Linked DNA regions of Collimonas fungivorans. The protein of the gene in region 3 interacts with the protein of the main gene of each other region in a pairwise test. Links are inferred from orthologs where the notes say so. Each region holds a gene or a part of one and is shown on either strand. Other genes may lie near its edges. The genes, in order: CFter6_RS10960, ftsA, CFter6_RS23010 and ftsZ.

Evidence for each region.
Region 1: the proteins of CFter6_RS23010 (region 3) and CFter6_RS10960 interact in binary tests that used the Escherichia coli proteins (3 or more experiments, as listed by UniProt). The link is inferred for Collimonas fungivorans from one-to-one orthologs.
Region 2: the proteins of CFter6_RS23010 (region 3) and ftsA interact in binary tests that used the Escherichia coli proteins (3 or more experiments, as listed by UniProt). The link is inferred for Collimonas fungivorans from one-to-one orthologs.
Region 4: the proteins of CFter6_RS23010 (region 3) and ftsZ interact in binary tests that used the Escherichia coli proteins (3 or more experiments, as listed by UniProt). The link is inferred for Collimonas fungivorans from one-to-one orthologs.

Annotation. Positions count from the first base shown.
Region 1 is NZ_CP013232.1:2,531,564-2,536,591, forward strand. The notes cover bases 794-3,793. They hold CFter6_RS10960 (helix-turn-helix domain-containing protein), read left to right. Parts: upstream 794-1,816; coding sequence 1,817-2,770; downstream 2,771-3,793. Other genes in these bases: rlmN (dual-specificity RNA methyltransferase RlmN), read left to right, coding at 794-985; pilW (type IV pilus biogenesis/stability protein PilW), read left to right, coding at 982-1,824. Outside these bases: more of rlmN, read left to right, coding at 1-793; hisS (histidine--tRNA ligase), read left to right, coding at 4,124-5,028.
Region 2 is NZ_CP013232.1:5,036,562-5,040,265, forward strand. The notes cover bases 1-2,860. They hold ftsA (cell division protein FtsA), read right to left. Parts: upstream 2,117-2,860; coding sequence 884-2,116; downstream 1-883. Other genes in these bases: ftsZ (cell division protein FtsZ), read right to left, coding at 1-762; CFter6_RS22055 (cell division protein FtsQ/DivIB), read right to left, coding at 2,127-2,860. Also shown: more of CFter6_RS22055, read right to left, coding at 2,861-2,894; CFter6_RS22060 (D-alanine--D-alanine ligase), read right to left, coding at 2,954-3,704. UniProt on the Escherichia coli protein: Essential cell division protein that assists in the assembly of the Z ring. May serve as the principal membrane anchor for the Z ring.
Region 3 is NZ_CP013232.1:5,238,845-5,243,783, reverse strand. The notes cover bases 1,129-4,039. They hold CFter6_RS23010 (rod shape-determining protein), read left to right. Parts: upstream 1,129-2,017; coding sequence 2,018-3,061; downstream 3,062-4,039. Other genes in these bases: mreC (rod shape-determining protein MreC), read left to right, coding at 3,241-4,039; gatC (Asp-tRNA(Asn)/Glu-tRNA(Gln) amidotransferase subunit GatC), read right to left, coding at 1,469-1,771; gatA (Asp-tRNA(Asn)/Glu-tRNA(Gln) amidotransferase subunit GatA), read right to left, coding at 1,129-1,397. Outside these bases: more of gatA, read right to left, coding at 1-1,128; more of mreC, read left to right, coding at 4,040-4,251; rod shape-determining protein MreD, read left to right, coding at 4,248-4,760; mrdA (penicillin-binding protein 2), read left to right, coding at 4,769-4,939. UniProt on the Escherichia coli protein: Forms membrane-associated dynamic filaments that are essential for cell shape determination. Acts by regulating cell wall synthesis and cell elongation, and thus cell shape.
Region 4 is NZ_CP013232.1:5,033,208-5,038,163, forward strand. What follows is about bases 2,029-4,956. They hold ftsZ (cell division protein FtsZ), read right to left. Parts: upstream 4,117-4,956; coding sequence 2,941-4,116; downstream 2,029-2,940. Other genes in these bases: lpxC (UDP-3-O-acyl-N-acetylglucosamine deacetylase), read right to left, coding at 2,029-2,058; CFter6_RS22040 (peroxiredoxin), read right to left, coding at 2,202-2,708; ftsA (cell division protein FtsA), read right to left, coding at 4,238-4,956. Also shown: CFter6_RS22025 (M23 family metallopeptidase), read right to left, coding at 1-511; CFter6_RS22030 (hypothetical protein), read left to right, coding at 665-1,066; more of lpxC, read right to left, coding at 1,123-2,028. UniProt on the Escherichia coli protein: Essential cell division protein that forms a contractile ring structure (Z ring) at the future cell division site. The regulation of the ring assembly controls the timing and the location of cell division.

The DNA.
Region 1 (5,028 bases), 2.7 Mb from region 3 along the record:
CGCCGCTCCCGCAGTGATCAGCGATCACACCTCGACCGACGGCACCCGCAAGTGGCTGCTCGATGTCGGCCAGGGCAATGCGGTGGAGACGGTGTTCATCCCCGAAGAGAACCGCGGCACCCTGTGCATTTCGACCCAGGCCGGCTGCGCGGTGAATTGCCGCTTCTGTTCCACCGGCAAGCAAGGTTTCAGCCGTAACCTGACAGTCGGTGAAATCATCGGCCAGCTGTGGATGGCCGAGTTTGAACTGCGTAAATCGAAGGGCATCGAGCCCGGCCATAAAGGCGAGCGCCAGATCACCAACGTCGTGATGATGGGCATGGGCGAACCCTTGCTGAACTACGAACCGACTGTGACCGCGCTCAAGCTGATGCTGGACGATAACGCCTATGGCCTGTCGCGCCGCCGCGTGACCTTGTCCACCAGCGGAGTGGTGCCGATGATCGACAAGCTGTCGCAGGATTGCGCGGTGGCGATGGCGGTATCGCTGCACGCCTCCAACGATACCTTGCGCGACGGCCTGGTGCCGCTCAACAAGAAATACCCGCTGCGCGACCTGATGGCTGCCTGCAAGCGCTACCTGGAGTTTGCGCCGCGCGATTTCATCACCTTTGAATATTGCATGCTGGACGGCGTCAACGATACCGACGCCCACGCCCGCGAGCTGATCGCCCTGGTGCAGGGCCACGCAGGCGGGCCGGCCGTGCCTTGCAAATTCAACCTGATCCCGTTCAATCCTTTCCCTGAATCGGGATTGAAGCGCTCCAACAATCCGCGCATCAAGGCCTTCGCCCAGATCCTGATGGACGCCGGCATCGTCACCACCGTGCGCAAGACGCGCGGCGACGATATCGACGCCGCCTGCGGCCAGCTCGCCGGCGAAGTGCAGGACCGGACGCGGGTGCAGGAACGCATGCAGAAAATGACCGAATATCAGCAGAAATTCGGAAAGAACTTTGGCCGTATCATCGAGGTGTCTCAGTGATAGAAAAAGCAAGTAGCAAGCTCGGGAGCTGGCAAGGCCGGCTGGTGTTCGCCGCGGCCGCGTTGTCGTTATTGGCCGGCTTGAGTGCTTGCACCAGCCCGCCGCTCAGCAGTGACAGCGAGGGTGGTTCGCGCCGCGAACTGGCTACCAGTTCGGACCAGACTGAAGCTCAGCGCCGCGCCGGCATTCGCTTGCAGCTGGCGGTCGGTTATTACGAGCAGCACCAGCTGGAAGTTGCGCTGGACGAGATCAAGCAGGCCCTGGCGGCAGATCCTGAACTGGCCGACGCGTATAGCGTGCGCGGGCTGATCTACATGGGCATGTCTGAAAACCGCCTGGCCGACGACAATTTCCAGCGCGCCTTGCGGCTGTCACCGAACAATCCGGATTATGCCAACAACTATGGCTGGTTCCTGTGCCAGAACGGCCGCGCCAAGGAATCGATAGTGCATTTCGAGACGGCGCTGAAAAGCCGCAATTACCAGTCGCCGGCAAAAGCGCTGACCAACGCCGGTGTCTGCAGCCTCAAATTCAACGATACCGTGGCGGCGCAGCGTTACCTGTCGCAGGCGTTCCAGTTCGACGCCAGCAATCCTCTGACCAACGCCAAGCTGGCGCAGCTGGCGTATGACCGCAACGATTATGAAAAGGCCCGGTTTTATATCGGCCTCGTATTAAAAACCGATGTGCAGAATGCGGAAGCATTGTGGACAGCTATCAAAGTGGAGCGAAAGTTGGGTGACACAGCTGCAGAGGCAAGTTTGGTGACGCAATTGCGCCGTCGTTTTGGCGGCTCCCCGGAATTCGCAGCTTATCAGCGCGGGGCGTTTAATGAGTGAGCCTGAACAGCTGAAAATCACCGATGCCGATTCTGGCGAGGACGCAGTAGTTCCCGCAACTGCCAGCTCCGAACCGCTTTCGCTCGGCGCGCAACTGGGCGGCAGGCGGGAAGAGCTGGGCTGGTCGGTGCAGGACGTGGCCAGCCACCTGAAGCTGGCGCCGCGTCAGATCGACGCCATGGAAAAGGACAATTACGCTGCTTTGCCGACCATGGTGATGACGCGCGGTTTCATCCGTTCCTATGCAAAATTGCTGGGCCTGGATGCAGCCGCCTTGCTGGCGACCATCGCACCGCCGGCAACGGCGCGAGCGACAGTCAGCGTAGTGCATGGCAGCCCGTTGTCGACGCCTTTCTCGGAGTCCCGCTTCAGCTTGATGGGGCGTAATAAATTTGCCTATAAGTGGCTGGTGGTGCTGGCCGTGCTGCTGTTGCTGCTGGCGGTGGCGATACGGCTGGACGTGTTGCCGGTGGTGCAGAACACGTTGCAGTCGCTGGCTGAAAAATCAGCTGCTGCGGGCAGTACGGCAAGCACGGAAGACAAGGATAAGACTGCTGCGCCTGCAGTCGAAACGCAGGCGGCAGATACGGCAGCCAATGCGGCCTTGACTGCCACACCGGCTCCCGCTGCGAGTGCGGCGGCGGTGTCCGAGACCGGCGTCAATGCGGTCCCGGCGAACACCCAGATAGCGAACCCGGCCACGGCCAGCGGCGGCGAGCTGAACCTGAACTTCCGCCAGGACTCATGGGTCGAAATCAAACGCGCTGACAACACCGTGCTGGTTTCGCGCCTGGCCAAGGCCGGCAGTACGGAAACAGTCGACATGTCGCAGCCGGTCAATATCATTATCGGCAATCTTGCCGGCGTCGACGCGACGCTGCGCGGTGTGCCGGTGGACTTGAAGGCCGGTTCGAAAACCAATGTGGCCAGATTGACCCTGAAATAAGCGTGATGGAAAGAGAGCAGCCCATGCCGCAGACGAATTTGCCAACGAATTTAGCAATAAGCTCAGGCCCCAGCGTGCGCCGCCTTAGCCGCGGCGCAACGATCAGTTATGGCGAGCGCAAGATCATGGTCGGCGGCGGTGCGCCGGTAGTGGTGCAGTCGATGACCAATACCGACACCGCTGACGCGATCGGCACCGCGATCCAGATCAAGGACCTGGCGCGTGCCGGTTCCGAGCTGGTGCGCATTACCGTGAACAATCCGGAAGCGGCTGCGGCCGTGCCGGCGATCCGCGAGCAGCTGGACAAGATGGGGATAGATGTGCCGCTGGTGGGGGATTTTCACTACAACGGCCATACCCTGCTGAACGATTTCCCGAGTGCGCCCAGGCTTTGTCGAAATACCGCATCAATCCGGGCAACGTCGGCAAGGGCGCCAAGCGCGACACCCAGTATGCACAGATGATCGAAGCCGCCTGCAAGTATGACAAGCCGGTCCGCATCGGCGTCAACTGGGGTAGCCTGGACCAGGCCTTGCTGGCGCGCATCATGGATGAGAATGCCTTGCGCAGCCAGCCATGGCCGGCGCAGGCGGTCATGTATGAAGCGCTGGTGACCTCGGCGATAGAGAACGCGCAGCGCGCGGAAGAATTGGGACTGGCAGCCGACCGCATCATCCTGTCGTGCAAGGTGTCGGGCGTGCAGGACCTGATCGCCGTGTACCGCGAACTGGCGCGGCGTTGCGACTACCCCCTGCACCTGGGGCTGACTGAAGCCGGCATGGGCAGCAAGGGTATTGTGGCTTCGACCGCAGCCCTGTCGGTGCTGCTGCAGGAAGGCATAGGCGACACCATAAGGATTTCGCTGACGCCGGAGCCGGGCGGCGACCGCACGCGAGAAGTGATCGTCGGCCAGGAAATACTGCAAACCATGGGCTTGCGCAAATTCGCGCCGATGGTGATTGCCTGCCCTGGTTGCGGCCGCACTACCTCGACCGTGTTCCAGGACCTGGCCGACAAGATCCAGACCTATCTGCGCGACCAGATGCCGGTCTGGAAAAAAGCCTATCCCGGCGTCGAAGGCATGAATGTGGCGGTGATGGGCTGCATCGTGAACGGCCCGGGCGAATCCAAGCATGCGAATATCGGCATCAGCCTGCCTGGCACCGGCGAATCGCCGGCTGCGCCGGTGTTCATCGACGGCGAGAAAAAACTGACGCTGCGCGGTGAGCGGATCGCCGAAGAGTTCCAGGCGGTGGTGCTGGATTACGTGAAGAGCCATTATGGCCAGGCAGCGGCCTGATCCGAATAAATATCAACCATAAAAACTGACCACTACTGGTGTACTGAAAAAGAATGTCTGAAAATAAGAAAGCCGAAAAAATCGTCGGCGTAAAAGGTATGAACGATGTCCTGCCGGCCGATGCCGCCTTGTGGGAATTGTTTGAAAACACGGTGGAGTCGGTGCTGAAGAGCTACGGTTTCCAGAAAATCCGCACGCCTATCGTCGAACCTACCGCCTTGTTTGCGCGCGGCCTCGGCGCTGTCACCGACATCGTCGAAAAGGAAATGTATTCCTTCACCGATGCGATGAACGGTGACAACCTGACCCTGCGCCCCGAGAGCACGGCCGGCGTGGTGCGCGCGGCGATCGAGCATAACCTGACTTACGACGGCCCCAAGCGGCTCTGGTACAGCGGCCCGATGTTCCGCCACGAGCGTCCGCAACGCGGCCGTTACCGCCAGTTCCACCAGGTCGGCGCCGAAGCGCTTGGTTTTACCGGCCCGGATATCGACGCCGAGCTGATCATGCTGTGCCAGCGGCTGTGGGACGACCTCGGCTTGCAGGACGTGAAGCTGCAACTGAATTCGATCGGCGATGCGGAAGAGCGCAACCGTCACCGCACCGACCTGATTACCTATTTTGAGCAGCACAAGGAACTGCTGGACGCCGATGCGCAGCGTCGCCTGCACTCCAATCCTTTGCGCATCCTGGACACCAAGAATCCGGCCATGCAGGAAATGGTCAACGGCGCGCCGCAACTGCTGTCCTACCTGGGCACGGAATCGCTGGCGCACTTCGAAGGCGTGCAAAAGATCCTGAACTACAACAATATTCCTTTCACCATCAACCCGCGCCTGGTGCGCGGCATGGACTACTACAACCGTACCGTCTTCGAATGGGTCACCGACCAGCTCGGCTCGCAAGGTACGGTATGCGGCGGCGGCCGTTACGATCCGCTGGTGGAAATGTTCGGCGG
Region 2 (3,704 bases), 200 kb from region 3 along the record:
GCCGGACAGATCGATGCCGTCCAGCAGCGGCGAGGCAACCGCCTGCTCCGCCGCCAGGCGCGCGCGATCGACGCCGGATGCGGTAGCGGTACCCATCATCGCCTTGCCTTGTTCGCCCATGATGGTCTTGACGTCATTGAAGTCGACGTTGATGTGACCAGGCACATTGATGATTTCAGCAATACCGGCAACGGCGTTGTTGAGAACGTCGTCGGCGTGCTGCAACCACTCCATCATGCTGTCGTCTTCATAAATCTCTTCGAGCTTCTCGTTGAGAATGATGATCAGCGAATCAACATGCTGGGACAGGGCTTCCAGGCCTTCGTCGGCGATGTCCATGCACTTCTGGCCTTCATACGAAAACGGCTTCGACACTACCGCCACCGTCAGCGCGCCCAGTTCCTTGGCGATCTGCGCCACCACCGGCGCAGCGCCGGTGCCGGTGCCGCCGCCCATGCCGGCAGCGATGAACACCATGTGCGCGCCGCGCAATGCGTCTTCGATCCGGCCGCGCGATTCCTCGGCCAGCTGACGACCCACCGACGGCTTCATGCCCGCGCCCAGGCCGGTCTCGCCGATCTGGATCACGTTGTGCGCCTTCGATTGCTTGAGCGCCTGCGCATCGGTGTTGGCGGCGATGAACTCCACTCCTGACACACCCTTGTTGATCATATGTTGGACCGCATTGCCGCCGGCGCCACCGACGCCGACAACTTTAATCACGGTGCCCAAAGTTGCATTGTCAAGCATATCGATTTCCATGATATTTCCTCATAAAGATGCAGCATTCAGTCAATAGGCATCACGCTGTGTGAGGCCTAGCAACTGACAACTGCGTGTTGCACAAACAACGTTAAAAACAAATCTCGTATTAAAAACCGTATTAGAAATTACCCAAAAACCATTCCTTCATGCGCTGCCAGATCGCCTTCGCCGAACCTTCCTGGCGTGTCACGATATAACCGCGCAGGTATTGCTTCTTCGCTTCCAGCAGCAGCCCCAGCACAGTCGAATAACGCGGGCTGCGCACCACGTCGGCCAGCTGGCCGCGGTAGTCCGGCGTTCCCAGCCGTGCAGGCTTGAGGAAAATGTCTTCCGCCAGTTCGATCATGCCGGGCATCATTGCCGAGCCGCCGGTCAGCACCACTCCGCTCGATAACACTTCTTCGTAACCTGACTCGCGCACCACCTGGTGCACCAGCGCAAACAGCTCTTCGACTCGTGGCTCGATCACCGCCGCCAGCGCCTGGCGCGACAGGGTGCGCGGATTGCGGTCGCCCAGGCCCGGCACTTCCAGCGTCTCGCCCGGATCGGCCAGGATCTGCTTGGCCACGCCGTAGCGCAACTTGATTTCTTCCGCCTCGTTGGTCGGCGTACGCAGCGCCATCGCGATGTCGTTGGTGATCTGGTCGCCGGCGATCGGGATTACCGCGGTATGGCGGATCGCGCCTTCGGTGAACACCGCAACGTCGGTGGTGCCGCCGCCGATATCGACCAGCACCACGCCCAGCTCTTTTTCGTCTGGCGTCAGCACCGCATCGGCCGACGCCATCGGCTGCAAGATCAGGTCCGACACTTCCAGGCCGCAGCGGCGGATGCACTTGACGATGTTCTGCACCGCCGACACCGCACCGGTCACGATGTGCACCTTGACTTCCAGTCGGATGCCGCTCATGCCGATTGGTTCACGCACATCTTCCTGGCTGTCCACAATAAATTCCTGCGGCACCGTATGCAGCAATTGCTGGTCGGTCGGAATGTTGACCGCCTTCGCCGTTTCTATAACGCGCGAGACGTCGGCCGCGCTGACTTCCTTATCCTTGATCGCCACCATGCCACTGGAATTGAAGCTGCGGATATGGCTGCCTGCGATCCCGGTGTACACGTTGCGGATCTTGCAGTCGGCCATCAGCTCCGCCTCTTCCAGTGCGCGCTGGATAGACTCGACGGTGGCCTCGATGTTCACCACCACGCCTTTTTTCAGCCCCTTGGACTCAGCCTGGCCCAGGCCGATGACTTCATGGCGCCCATCGGACAATACCTCGGCTACCACGGCCACCACCTTGGAGGTGCCGATGTCGAGACCGACGATCAGGTTTTTTGCGTCTTTTGTCATAGTGTTTCGCTTATTTTTTCTTGCTTCCCAATCCGGTCGACAAACCGCTAGCCTTCAGCGCCAAGCCATTCGGATACCGCATATCTACACTCTCAATCCGGTTCTGCAAACGCGACAGCAGTTGCGGATAAATCTGCACCAGCCGTTCCACACGGTCTTTCAGCGTGCTCTTGTTTTGCTCACGCCCCAGCTCCACCGTCATGCCGTTGTCCAGTTTCACGGTCCACGCATAACGGCTCGATAAATCCACCTCTACCGGGTTCAGCTTCAGCGGCGCAAACCATGCCCGAAAATCCGCCAGGCGCGCCGTGACATCTTTCTCACTGCCTTTCGGGCCTGACAAGCGCAGCAGTTCGCCGTCTTCTTCCGCCTCATCCAGGTTGGCGGTAAACAAATCGCCATATACCGACAGCAGGCGGCCGTCATCGTCCCAGGTAGCCAACGGCTGATGCTCTTCAATCGTCACGATCAGCGTATTCGGCCATTCGCGCTGCACCGCCGCCTTGCGCACCCACGGCACCGATTCGAACGCGCTGCGCACCGTATCCAGGTTGGCCGTGAAAAAATTGCCCTTGATGCGCGGCAGCGCGCTGGCGCGGACAATCAACGGATTGACGCGCCGCAGTTCGCTCTGCCCCGCACCTTCGATCCTGATCGTCTTCAGCGTAAACATCGGACGCTGCGCCAGCCACCAGACGCCAGACGCCAGCAATGCGAGCGCAGCCAGTCCCAGCAGGGTGCCGGAAATCGCGTTCAACATTTTGATGTCTTGCCACATGGTTATCGACTTTATCGCTTGGATCGTTAAGGTTTTCTATTCAGGTTTTTCGGCCCGGATCAGTCTGGCTTCCAGTCTTTTGACGGATTCAGGTCAAGCGAGGCCGATTTCAGTATTTCCACACACAGGTCTTCATAGCTCACACCGTCCGCCTTGGCTGCCATCGGCACCAGCGAATGGCCGGTCATGCCCGGCGAAGTGTTGATCTCCAGCAGGAACGGTTCGTTGTCGGAAGAGCGCAGCATGAAATCGACCCGCGCCCAGCCCTCGCATCCGAGTGCATTGAAAGCCTGCACCGCCAGCGACTGTATGTGCTGCGTCAGTCCCTCATCCAGGGGCGCCGGACACAAGTACTTGGTATCATCGGTAAAATATTTATGCTGATAGTCGTAATTGCCTTCCGGTGCGCGAATTTCAACAATAGGTAAAGCCCGTGCATTGCGGCCGGCGCCAAGCACCGGCACCGTCAGCTCGCGTCCGGCGACGAATTCTTCCGCCAGCACTTTTTCATCGAATTTGGCGCACAAGGCAAAACCTTCGCTCATGTCGGAATAGCCCACGACCTTGCTGATGCCGATAGTCGATCCTTCATGCGGCGCTTTCAGCATCAGCGGCAAACCCAGCACGTCCGGCACCTGGCGCAGTTCTTCGCGAGTTGCGCTGTGCGAATCCAGTACGATAAAACGCGGCGTCGGCAAACCCATGCTTTGCCAGATGCGCTTGGTCATGACCTTGTCCATGGCAATCGCCGACGCCATCACGCCCGGCCCGGTATAAGGAATGCCGAGCTGCTCCAGCGCGCCCTGCAAA
Region 3 (4,939 bases):
TCCTCATAATAATTACCGATGATCTGCAGCCCGACCGGGCGCCGCGCATTTTTTTCGCCCTGGCCGAAACCGCAAGGTATCGACATGCCCGGCAGGCCGGCCAGGCTGGTCGACAGCGTATAGATGTCGGCCAGATAATTGGCCACTGGATCGTCCGCCTTGGCGCCCAGGTCCCAGGCCACGGTCGGCGATACCGGTCCCATGATGACGTCGCACTGGCGGTTCGGGCCGGTCAGCGCGTTCTGGAAATCCTGGGCGATCAGGCGGCGGATTTTCTGCGCCTGCAGGTAGTAGGCGTCGTAATAGCCGTGCGACAGCACATAGGCGCCGACCAGGATGCGGCGCTTCACTTCTTCGCCGAAACCTTCCGCGCGCGACTTCTTGTACATGTCGGCCAGGTCCTTGTAGTCGGCGGCGCGGTGGCCGTAGCGGACGCCGTCGAAGCGGCTCAGGTTGGACGATGCTTCGGCCGGTGCGATCACGTAGTAGACCGGGATCGACAGCTCGGTTTTCGGCAGCGAGATGTCGACCAGCGTGGCGCCCAGTTTTTCATATTCCCGCAGCGCTGCACGTACTGCCTGTTCGACATCGGCTGACAGGCCGCTGCTGAAATATTCGCGCGGAATGCCGATGCGCAGGCCCTTCAGGTCCTGGTCCAGGCCGGCGCTGAAATCTTCTTTCTTGCGTTCCAGGCTGGTCGAATCGCGCGGATCGAAACCGGTCATGGCGTTCAGCAGAAGGGCGCAATCTTCCGCGGTCTGCGCGATCGGGCCGGCCTGGTCCAGCGAGGAAGCGAAGGCGATCATGCCGAAGCGCGAGACGCTGCCGTAGGTCGGCTTGATGCCGGTCACGCCGCACAACGAGGCCGGCTGGCGGATCGAACCGCCGGTGTCGGTGGCGGTGGCGGCCGGCGTCAGGCGCGCGGCGACGGCTGCCGCCGAACCGCCGGAGGAACCGCCCGGGATCGCGGTCTTGTCCCACGGATTCTTGACCGGGCCGAAATGTGAATTTTCATTGGACGAACCCATGGCGAATTCATCGCAGTTCAGTTTGCCCAGGGTCACCATGCCGGCGTGGTTGAAGTGTTCCACCACGGTGGCGTCGAACGGGCTGATATAGTTTTCCAGCATCTTCGAACCGGCGGTGGCGCGCCAGCCGCGCGTCACGAAAATGTCCTTGTGTGCGATCGGCACGCCGGTCAGCGGCGTGCTGTCGTTTTGCGCCAGGCGCAAGTCGGCGGCGCGCGCCTGTTGCAGCGTCAATTCCTGGTCGACATGCAGGAAGGCGTTCAGGTCGCTTTGCTGGATCCTGGCCAGGTACAGTTGCGCCAGCTCCTCGGCCGAGATCTTCTTTTCGTGCAGCAGCACCGACAATTGCTTGAGTGTTTTGGTATGCATGAGTACTTTTAAATATTAACTTTGCGGGACGACAAAGGCTTACCGCGAACGCAGCCCGGCGTATTTGATGATTATTCGATGACCTTCGGCACCAGGTACAGGCCGTCTTCAGTCGCCGGCGCCACTTTCTGGTAATCCTCGCGATGATTCGATTCGGTCACCACGTCGTCGCGCAAGCGCAGCGACAAATCCTGCTGCAGCGCTGCAATCGGATGGCTCAGCGGCTCGATGCCGGTGGTATCTACCGCGCGCATCTGCTCGACCAGCGAGAAAATGCCGTTCAGTTTGTCGAGCGTGGAAGCGGCCTGGTCTTCGGTGAGTTCGAGGCGTGCCAGATTGGCAATACGCTTAACGTCGGAAAGGGCTAATGACATGATTTTCGATTTTCAAGCGCGCACTTAGGCGCATGTGGTTAAAATAGAAACACTTTGCTTGCCGATAACTTCTTGGATTTTTGTAAAAAGCAAGCATTTTGAGCGCTATACGCCCTAATTTGAGTCAAATTATAAGGTAGAATGTTGCGTCCATGCGGCAGGTAATCGATCTTTACCATGCGCCGGATACTAGACACCCCCCTAAAAAACGTTTGAGCGCACCATTGTTGCGCATTGGAACAATTCATGTTTGGATTTTTACGCAGTTACTTTTCGAATGACCTGGCGATTGACCTGGGTACCGCGAATACGCTGATTTATGTGCGCGATCAAGGTATTGTCCTGGATGAGCCGTCGGTTGTCGCAATTCGCCAGCAGGGCGGGCCTAACGGCAAGAAGACAATTCAAGCCGTCGGGCGCGAAGCAAAACAGATGCTGGGCAAGGTCCCTGGCAACATCGAAGCGATCCGGCCGATGAAAGACGGCGTGATCGCCGACTTTACCGTCACCGAGCAGATGCTCAAGCAGTTCATCCGCATGGTGCACGACACCAAGCTGTTCAAACCGTCGCCGCGCATCATCATCTGCGTGCCTTGCGGCTCGACCCAGGTTGAGCGCCGCGCGATCCGCGAATCGGCGCTGGGCGCCGGCGCGTCGCAGGTGTTCCTGATTGAAGAGCCGATGGCGGCGGCGATCGGCGCCGGCCTGCCGGTGTCGGACGCTACCGGTTCGATGGTGGTCGATATCGGCGGCGGCACTACCGAAGTCGGCATCATCTCGCTCGGCGGCATGGTCTACAAAGGCTCGGTGCGCGTCGGCGGCGACAAGTTCGACGAAGCCATCGTCAACTACATCCGCCGCAATTACGGCATGCTGATCGGCGAACAGACCGCCGAGGCCATCAAGAAAGAAATCGGCTCCGCCTTCCCGGGTTCGGAAGTGCGCGAAATGGAAGTCAAGGGACGCAACCTGTCGGAAGGCATCCCGCGTTCGTTCACCATCTCCAGCAATGAAATCCTGGAAGCCCTGACCGATCCGCTCAACAACATCGTTTCCGCCGTCAAGAATGCGCTGGAACAGACCCCGCCGGAACTGGGCGCGGACATCGCCGAGAAGGGCATGATGCTGACCGGCGGCGGCGCCTTGCTGCGCGACCTCGATCGCCTGCTGATGGAAGAAACCGGTCTGCCGGTGATCGTGGCCGAAGACCCGCTGACCTGCGTGGTGCGCGGTTCCGGCATGGCGCTGGAGCGGATGGACAAGCTGGGCTCGATCTTTTCCTACGAGTAATCCAGACTGATGCGACGCTTGCCCAACCTCATAAGCTTGCTCTTGAGGCCGGGCAGCGGCAACCGGGTCGGTGCATTGATGCATGCGGCCCGCTTTCGTATCTACGGCATGAATACGGACATGAGCAAGAACGTATTTGTACCGCCAGCCACTGACCAAACCGAACCTGTCCATTACTGATGGAATACAGCCCACCACCCCTCTTCAAGCAAGGCGCTTCGGCCCGCGCCAAGGCGGTGATATGCACGCTGCTGGCGCTGGCGCTGCTGATTGCCGATTCGCGCATCCATGCCTTGCTGTTGCTGCGGCAGGCGGTCGGCACCGCGCTTTATCCCCTGCAGATGGTGGCCCTGATGCCGCGCGACGCCACCAACCGGGTGGTCGATTATTTTTCTTCGCTGTCTACGGTGGAAAAAGAAAACCAGGCCCTGCGCAGCCAGCAAGGCGAACGCGCCCAGCAATTGCAGCAGGCGCAGCAGCTGGCCGCTGAAAATGCCCAGCTGCGCAAATTGCTCGGGGTTGAACAACGGCTGCCGGTGAAATCGGTGATGAGCGAAATCCTGTACGACGCGCGTGACCAGTTTGCCCGCAAGGTGATCATGGACCGCGGCTCGCAGCAAGGCGTGGCTACCGGCCAGCCGGTGATCGACGACGCCGGCATCGTCGGCCAGGTGACGCGCGTATTCCCGTTTACCTCCGAGGTCACGCTGCTGACCGACAAGGACCAGGCGATCCCGGTGCAGGTGCTGCGCAACGGCTTGCGCAGCGTGGCTTACGGGCGCGGCCAGTCGGGTTACCTGGACTTGCGTTTCATGTCTTCCAACGCCGATATCCAGAAGGGCGACCTGCTGGTGACTTCCGGCATCGACGGCGTTTATCCTGCCGGCCTGTCGGTGGCCAAGGTAGTGCAGGTCGAAAGCAAGTCGGCCGATGCCTTTGCGCATATCGTCTGCGAGCCGGTGGCCGGTATCGACAGGCACACCCAGCTGCTGATCCTGCTGGTTGATCCCAATCCCGTGGCGCGTCCGGACGACGAAGCCGCCATCCCCAACAGCAAGGCCGACATACTGAGCAAGCGGCGGCTGACCGAAAGTACCCGCGACAAGACGCGCGAAGCCGCGAAAGAAGCAGGGAAAGAAAGCAATCCCGAAGCCGCTCGCAAAAATCCGCAAGGAGCCGGTGTCCGATGATGCGTCCCCATTACATCCTGTTGCCGGCCAACCCGCTGTTCATCGCGATGACGCTGCTGCTGGCATTCCTGCTCAACCTGCTGCCCTGGGGCCAATGGCCGGGCGTGCCGGATTTCGTGGCGCTGGTGCTGGTGTTCTGGAGCATCCACCAGCCGCGCAAGATCGGCATCGGCATCGCTTTCTGCATGGGCCTGCTGATGGACGTGCATGAAGCTACCCTGCTTGGCCAGAACGCGCTGGCGTACACGCTGCTGTCTTATTTTGCCATCATGATCCATCGCCGCGTGCTGTGGTTCTCGGTCAGCGTGCAAGCGCTGCATGTACTGCCCTTGATGTTGCTGACGCAGCTGATACAGCTGGTGATACGGATGTCCGTCAGCGGCAAGTTTCCAGGCTGGCTGTATTTCGCCGAGAGCTTCGTTTGCGTGGCGCTGTGGCCGATCGTGGTGTGGCTGCTGCTGGCGCCGCAGCGGCGCGCGGTCGATCGCGATGACAATCGTCCCATCTAGCCGCGTCCATGACCGAATTCAAAAACACCGAACACGAATTGCGCAAGTTCCGCTTGCGGATAACGGCGGCCGTGGCTTTTGTGCTGATCTGTTTCGGCCTGCTGGGCGCGCGTTTTATCTGGCTGCAGGTGGTGCGCCACGATGCCTACGCAGCGCAAGCCGAGGACAACCGGATCTCG
Region 4 (4,956 bases), 200 kb from region 3 along the record:
TGCGGTCGCTCATCAGTACGGTTTCGACCACGTTCAGGTAGTCGGTGCGGAAACCGACATCGCGCGACATGGCGTCCAGCGCCAGCTGGAATTCGCTCATGCTCATGTCGTGCGAGCGCCGGTCGTACAGGCTGCTCGATTCGGCGCCGCCGCGTCCCGGCGCTTCCTTGAAATTGAACTCTTCCGGCTTGACCCCAGCCAAGCCCTGGACCCGCTCACCCAAGGCATCCAGGCGCATCAGCTGCGCCTGCATTTCACCGAGCTTGATGGCCATCGCCGCCAGGTTTTCCTTCAGGTACTTGTCTTTATCCTGCACTCCGGCGACAGCGTCGCCGGCGGCCTTGCCCGCAAACGGCAGGCCGACCGCATAACGGGCGGTGAGGAAATACAATAATCCGGTCGCCAGCAATACCGCCAGTAAAAAAACGACGATCATCAGGGTGATGTGCCTGGCGCCTAAGGTGATGGATTTTGCGCGATTAAAACGCGGGTGCAACAGAATTACCTGCATTGCAGCTCCGGTGAAGCCCTGAGCGGGTCACAGGTGTGATATGGTTTCACCATCATGCGTAGACTCTCACCTTCTTCTTACCGGCCAGCGACAACGGGTTCCAGGCCTCAAACTCAAAAAGCCGTTGCCGATTTTTTACGGGGGAATGACAAGATGGCGGCTTTGCTGCCCGCTGTCACACGCATGGCGGCGCTGCAAAAGCAATGCGCCGCCGAATTGCCTGCCATGTTCAGTACCTGCGAAGTATTGCAATGCGAAGCCGGGCAGCTGGTACTGTCAGCTCCCAATGCAGCTCTGGCAAGCAAATTGAAGCAGCAACTGCCACGCCTGCAAAACCAATTGCTGGCAGGAAATTGGCAGATTAATGCAATCCGAATCAAAGTGCAAGTAAGCCAAAACCTAATGAAAGCGCCTGCTGTCAAGCAGGCACTACTTTCATCCAAAGCTGTTTCGGCATTCTCTTCGCTGATGGAGGAACTGGAGCCATCGGCTGCCAACGAAGCACTGAAAAATGCTATCGCAGCGATGGTCAGGCGCTATAGCGATAAAAAATAAATCGCTACGGGCGGGGATAAACGCCATCTTGCAAAAATGGCATTATACACAGACAGCTAGTTGAGAGCCCACTCTTGCCCGACCTGACGCTGATAAGCGCCGGGCGCTTCAGTCAACTCGTCGAAGCTGACCACCTCATAGGCATCCGGCTGAGCCAGTAAAGCGCGCAGCAGCTGGTTGTTCAGGCCATGGCCAGATTTGTGGGCGGTGTAGCTGGCCAGCAGCGGATGGCCGATCAGGTACAGGTCGCCGATGGCGTCCAGGATCTTGTGGCGGACAAACTCGTTTTCGTAGCGCAAACCGTCGCTGTTGAGGATGCGGTACTCATCCATCACGATGGCGTTTTCCAGCGAACCGCCGCGCGCCAGTCCCAGGCCGCGCATGGTTTCCACATCCTGCATGAAACCGAATGTGCGCGCACGCGCCACTTCCTTCACATACGACTGGATGCTGAAATCCACTTCCGCGGTCTGGCCGGTGCCATCCACCGCTGGATGGTTGAATTCGATAAAGAATTTCAGCTTGAAACCGTTGCATGGATCGAGCCGCGCCCATTTCTCGCGGTCGCCTTCGCCTTCACGCACCTCGACCGATTTTTTGATGCGCACGAATTTCTTGGCGGCGTTTTGCTCTTCCAGCCCCGCTTGCTGCAGCAGGAATACGAACGACGAGGCCGAGCCATCCATGATGGGGATTTCCTCGGCAGTCACGTCGACATACAGGTTATCTATGCCCAGCCCCGAGCAGGCCGACATCAGATGTTCGATGGTGGAAACCCGCACGCCGTCCTTGACCAGCACCGAGGCCATGCGTGTATCGCCGACTTCGGTGGCCTTGGCCGGGAAGTCGATGGCAGGATCCATATCGACGCGCCGGAAAACGATGCCGGTATCCACTGCCGCCGGGCGCAGGGTCAGCTCGACCTTGGTGCCGGAATGGACGCCAATGCCTGTCGTCTTGACAATTCTTTTGATAGTGCGCTGTTTCAACATGATGACATTATAAGTCTGACTGATAATTATTCTGTAACGATGTGTAGTTATTGTGGGGTAAAAAACACGCCTGGATGTTTCCGCCCCCGGAACTGAAAAACGGCGCCACTGGCGCCGCCTACTCTACCCGCAACGGCTAGCTTTTAGGCCAGTTGCGCCAGCAGGGTTTCCGCATTGGACACTTCGAACTTGCCGCCCTGCTCCACGTTCAGCTGCTTGACCACGCCGTCGTCGATCAGCGCCGAGAAACGCTGCGAGCGCACGCCCATGCCGAACTTGCCGAAATCGGCGTCCAGGCCCAGCGCCTTGACGAAATCGGCGTTGCCGTCAGCCAGCAAACGCACGATGCCGGTGGCTTTCTGGTCACGGCCCCAGGCGCCCATGACGAATGCATCGTTGACGGAGATCGCCCAGATTTCATCGACGCCCTTGGCCTTGAATTCTGCCGCATGCTGGATGTAGCCAGGCAGATGCTTGGCGGAACAGGTCGGCGTGAAAGCGCCCGGCACGGCGAACAGGGCGATTTTCTTGCCCTTGACCAGGTCGCTGACATTGAACGAGTTCGGTCCGAGCGAACAACCTTCGGTCTCGGTTTCGATGAATTCTGCTAATTTGCCTTCCGGCAGGCTATCGCCGATCTTGATGGTCATGATTAATTCCTTGTCTAGGTGTGGATGCCCTGAAGCCCGTGGCGCAACGCTAAGGCGCGCGCCGGTATTCCAGAGGCACAGAATGTTGGCGGATGCTACAAAAGAAAACGCCGCGCCTTTCGACGCGGCGTTGAACCCGCAGTATGCCCTGTTCCGCAACTTCATGCAGAATGCCGGCCATGATAGCGGGTATCAGCACCCGCCATCATCATTGAGACTAAAGAGCCCTGACTTAGTCGGCTTGCTTGCGCAGGAAAGCCGGAATGTCGTAGGTTTCCATGCCGTTCTTTTCCAAAGCCCGCACCGTGTCGGAAGCCGACTCGCGACGCCATACCGCCGGCGCCTTCATGCCTTCGAACGAAGAGCTGCCGTGTCCCACCGAAGCCTGGCCATGCATCATCGGCTCGTTGTGGGTGCCAGTACGCATCATCGGCGCCTGCACCAGCTGCACGGCCTTGCGTGCACGGCCCAGGCCGGTGGCCACCACGGTGACACGGATATCGTCGCCCATGGTTTCGTCGTAGGCGATGCCCTGGGCAATCGAAGCGTCCGGCGCCGCAAACGCACGCACGGTCGCCATCACTTCCTTGATTTCCTTACCCTTCAGGCTGCGGCTGGCGGTGACGTTGACCAGCACGCCGCGCGCGCCGGACAGATCGATGCCGTCCAGCAGCGGCGAGGCAACCGCCTGCTCCGCCGCCAGGCGCGCGCGATCGACGCCGGATGCGGTAGCGGTACCCATCATCGCCTTGCCTTGTTCGCCCATGATGGTCTTGACGTCATTGAAGTCGACGTTGATGTGACCAGGCACATTGATGATTTCAGCAATACCGGCAACGGCGTTGTTGAGAACGTCGTCGGCGTGCTGCAACCACTCCATCATGCTGTCGTCTTCATAAATCTCTTCGAGCTTCTCGTTGAGAATGATGATCAGCGAATCAACATGCTGGGACAGGGCTTCCAGGCCTTCGTCGGCGATGTCCATGCACTTCTGGCCTTCATACGAAAACGGCTTCGACACTACCGCCACCGTCAGCGCGCCCAGTTCCTTGGCGATCTGCGCCACCACCGGCGCAGCGCCGGTGCCGGTGCCGCCGCCCATGCCGGCAGCGATGAACACCATGTGCGCGCCGCGCAATGCGTCTTCGATCCGGCCGCGCGATTCCTCGGCCAGCTGACGACCCACCGACGGCTTCATGCCCGCGCCCAGGCCGGTCTCGCCGATCTGGATCACGTTGTGCGCCTTCGATTGCTTGAGCGCCTGCGCATCGGTGTTGGCGGCGATGAACTCCACTCCTGACACACCCTTGTTGATCATATGTTGGACCGCATTGCCGCCGGCGCCACCGACGCCGACAACTTTAATCACGGTGCCCAAAGTTGCATTGTCAAGCATATCGATTTCCATGATATTTCCTCATAAAGATGCAGCATTCAGTCAATAGGCATCACGCTGTGTGAGGCCTAGCAACTGACAACTGCGTGTTGCACAAACAACGTTAAAAACAAATCTCGTATTAAAAACCGTATTAGAAATTACCCAAAAACCATTCCTTCATGCGCTGCCAGATCGCCTTCGCCGAACCTTCCTGGCGTGTCACGATATAACCGCGCAGGTATTGCTTCTTCGCTTCCAGCAGCAGCCCCAGCACAGTCGAATAACGCGGGCTGCGCACCACGTCGGCCAGCTGGCCGCGGTAGTCCGGCGTTCCCAGCCGTGCAGGCTTGAGGAAAATGTCTTCCGCCAGTTCGATCATGCCGGGCATCATTGCCGAGCCGCCGGTCAGCACCACTCCGCTCGATAACACTTCTTCGTAACCTGACTCGCGCACCACCTGGTGCACCAGCGCAAACAGCTCTTCGACTCGTGGCTCGATCACCGCCGCCAGCGCCTGGCGCGACAGGGTGCGCGGATTGCGGTCGCCCAGGCCCGGCACTTCCAGCGTCTCGCCCGGATCGGCCAGGATCTGCTTGGCCACGCCGTAGCGCAACTTGATTTCTTCCGCCTCGTTGGTCGGCGTACGCAGCGCCATCGCGATGTCGTTGGTGATCTGGTCGCCGGCGATCGGGATTACCGCGGTATGGCGGATCGCGCCTTCGGTGAACACCGCAACGTCGGTGGTGCCGCCGCCGATATCGACCAGCACCACGCCCAGCTCTTTTTCGTCTGGCGTCAGCACCGCATCGGCCGACGCCATCGGCTGCAAGATCAGGTCCGACACTTCCAGGCCGCAGCGGCGGATGCACT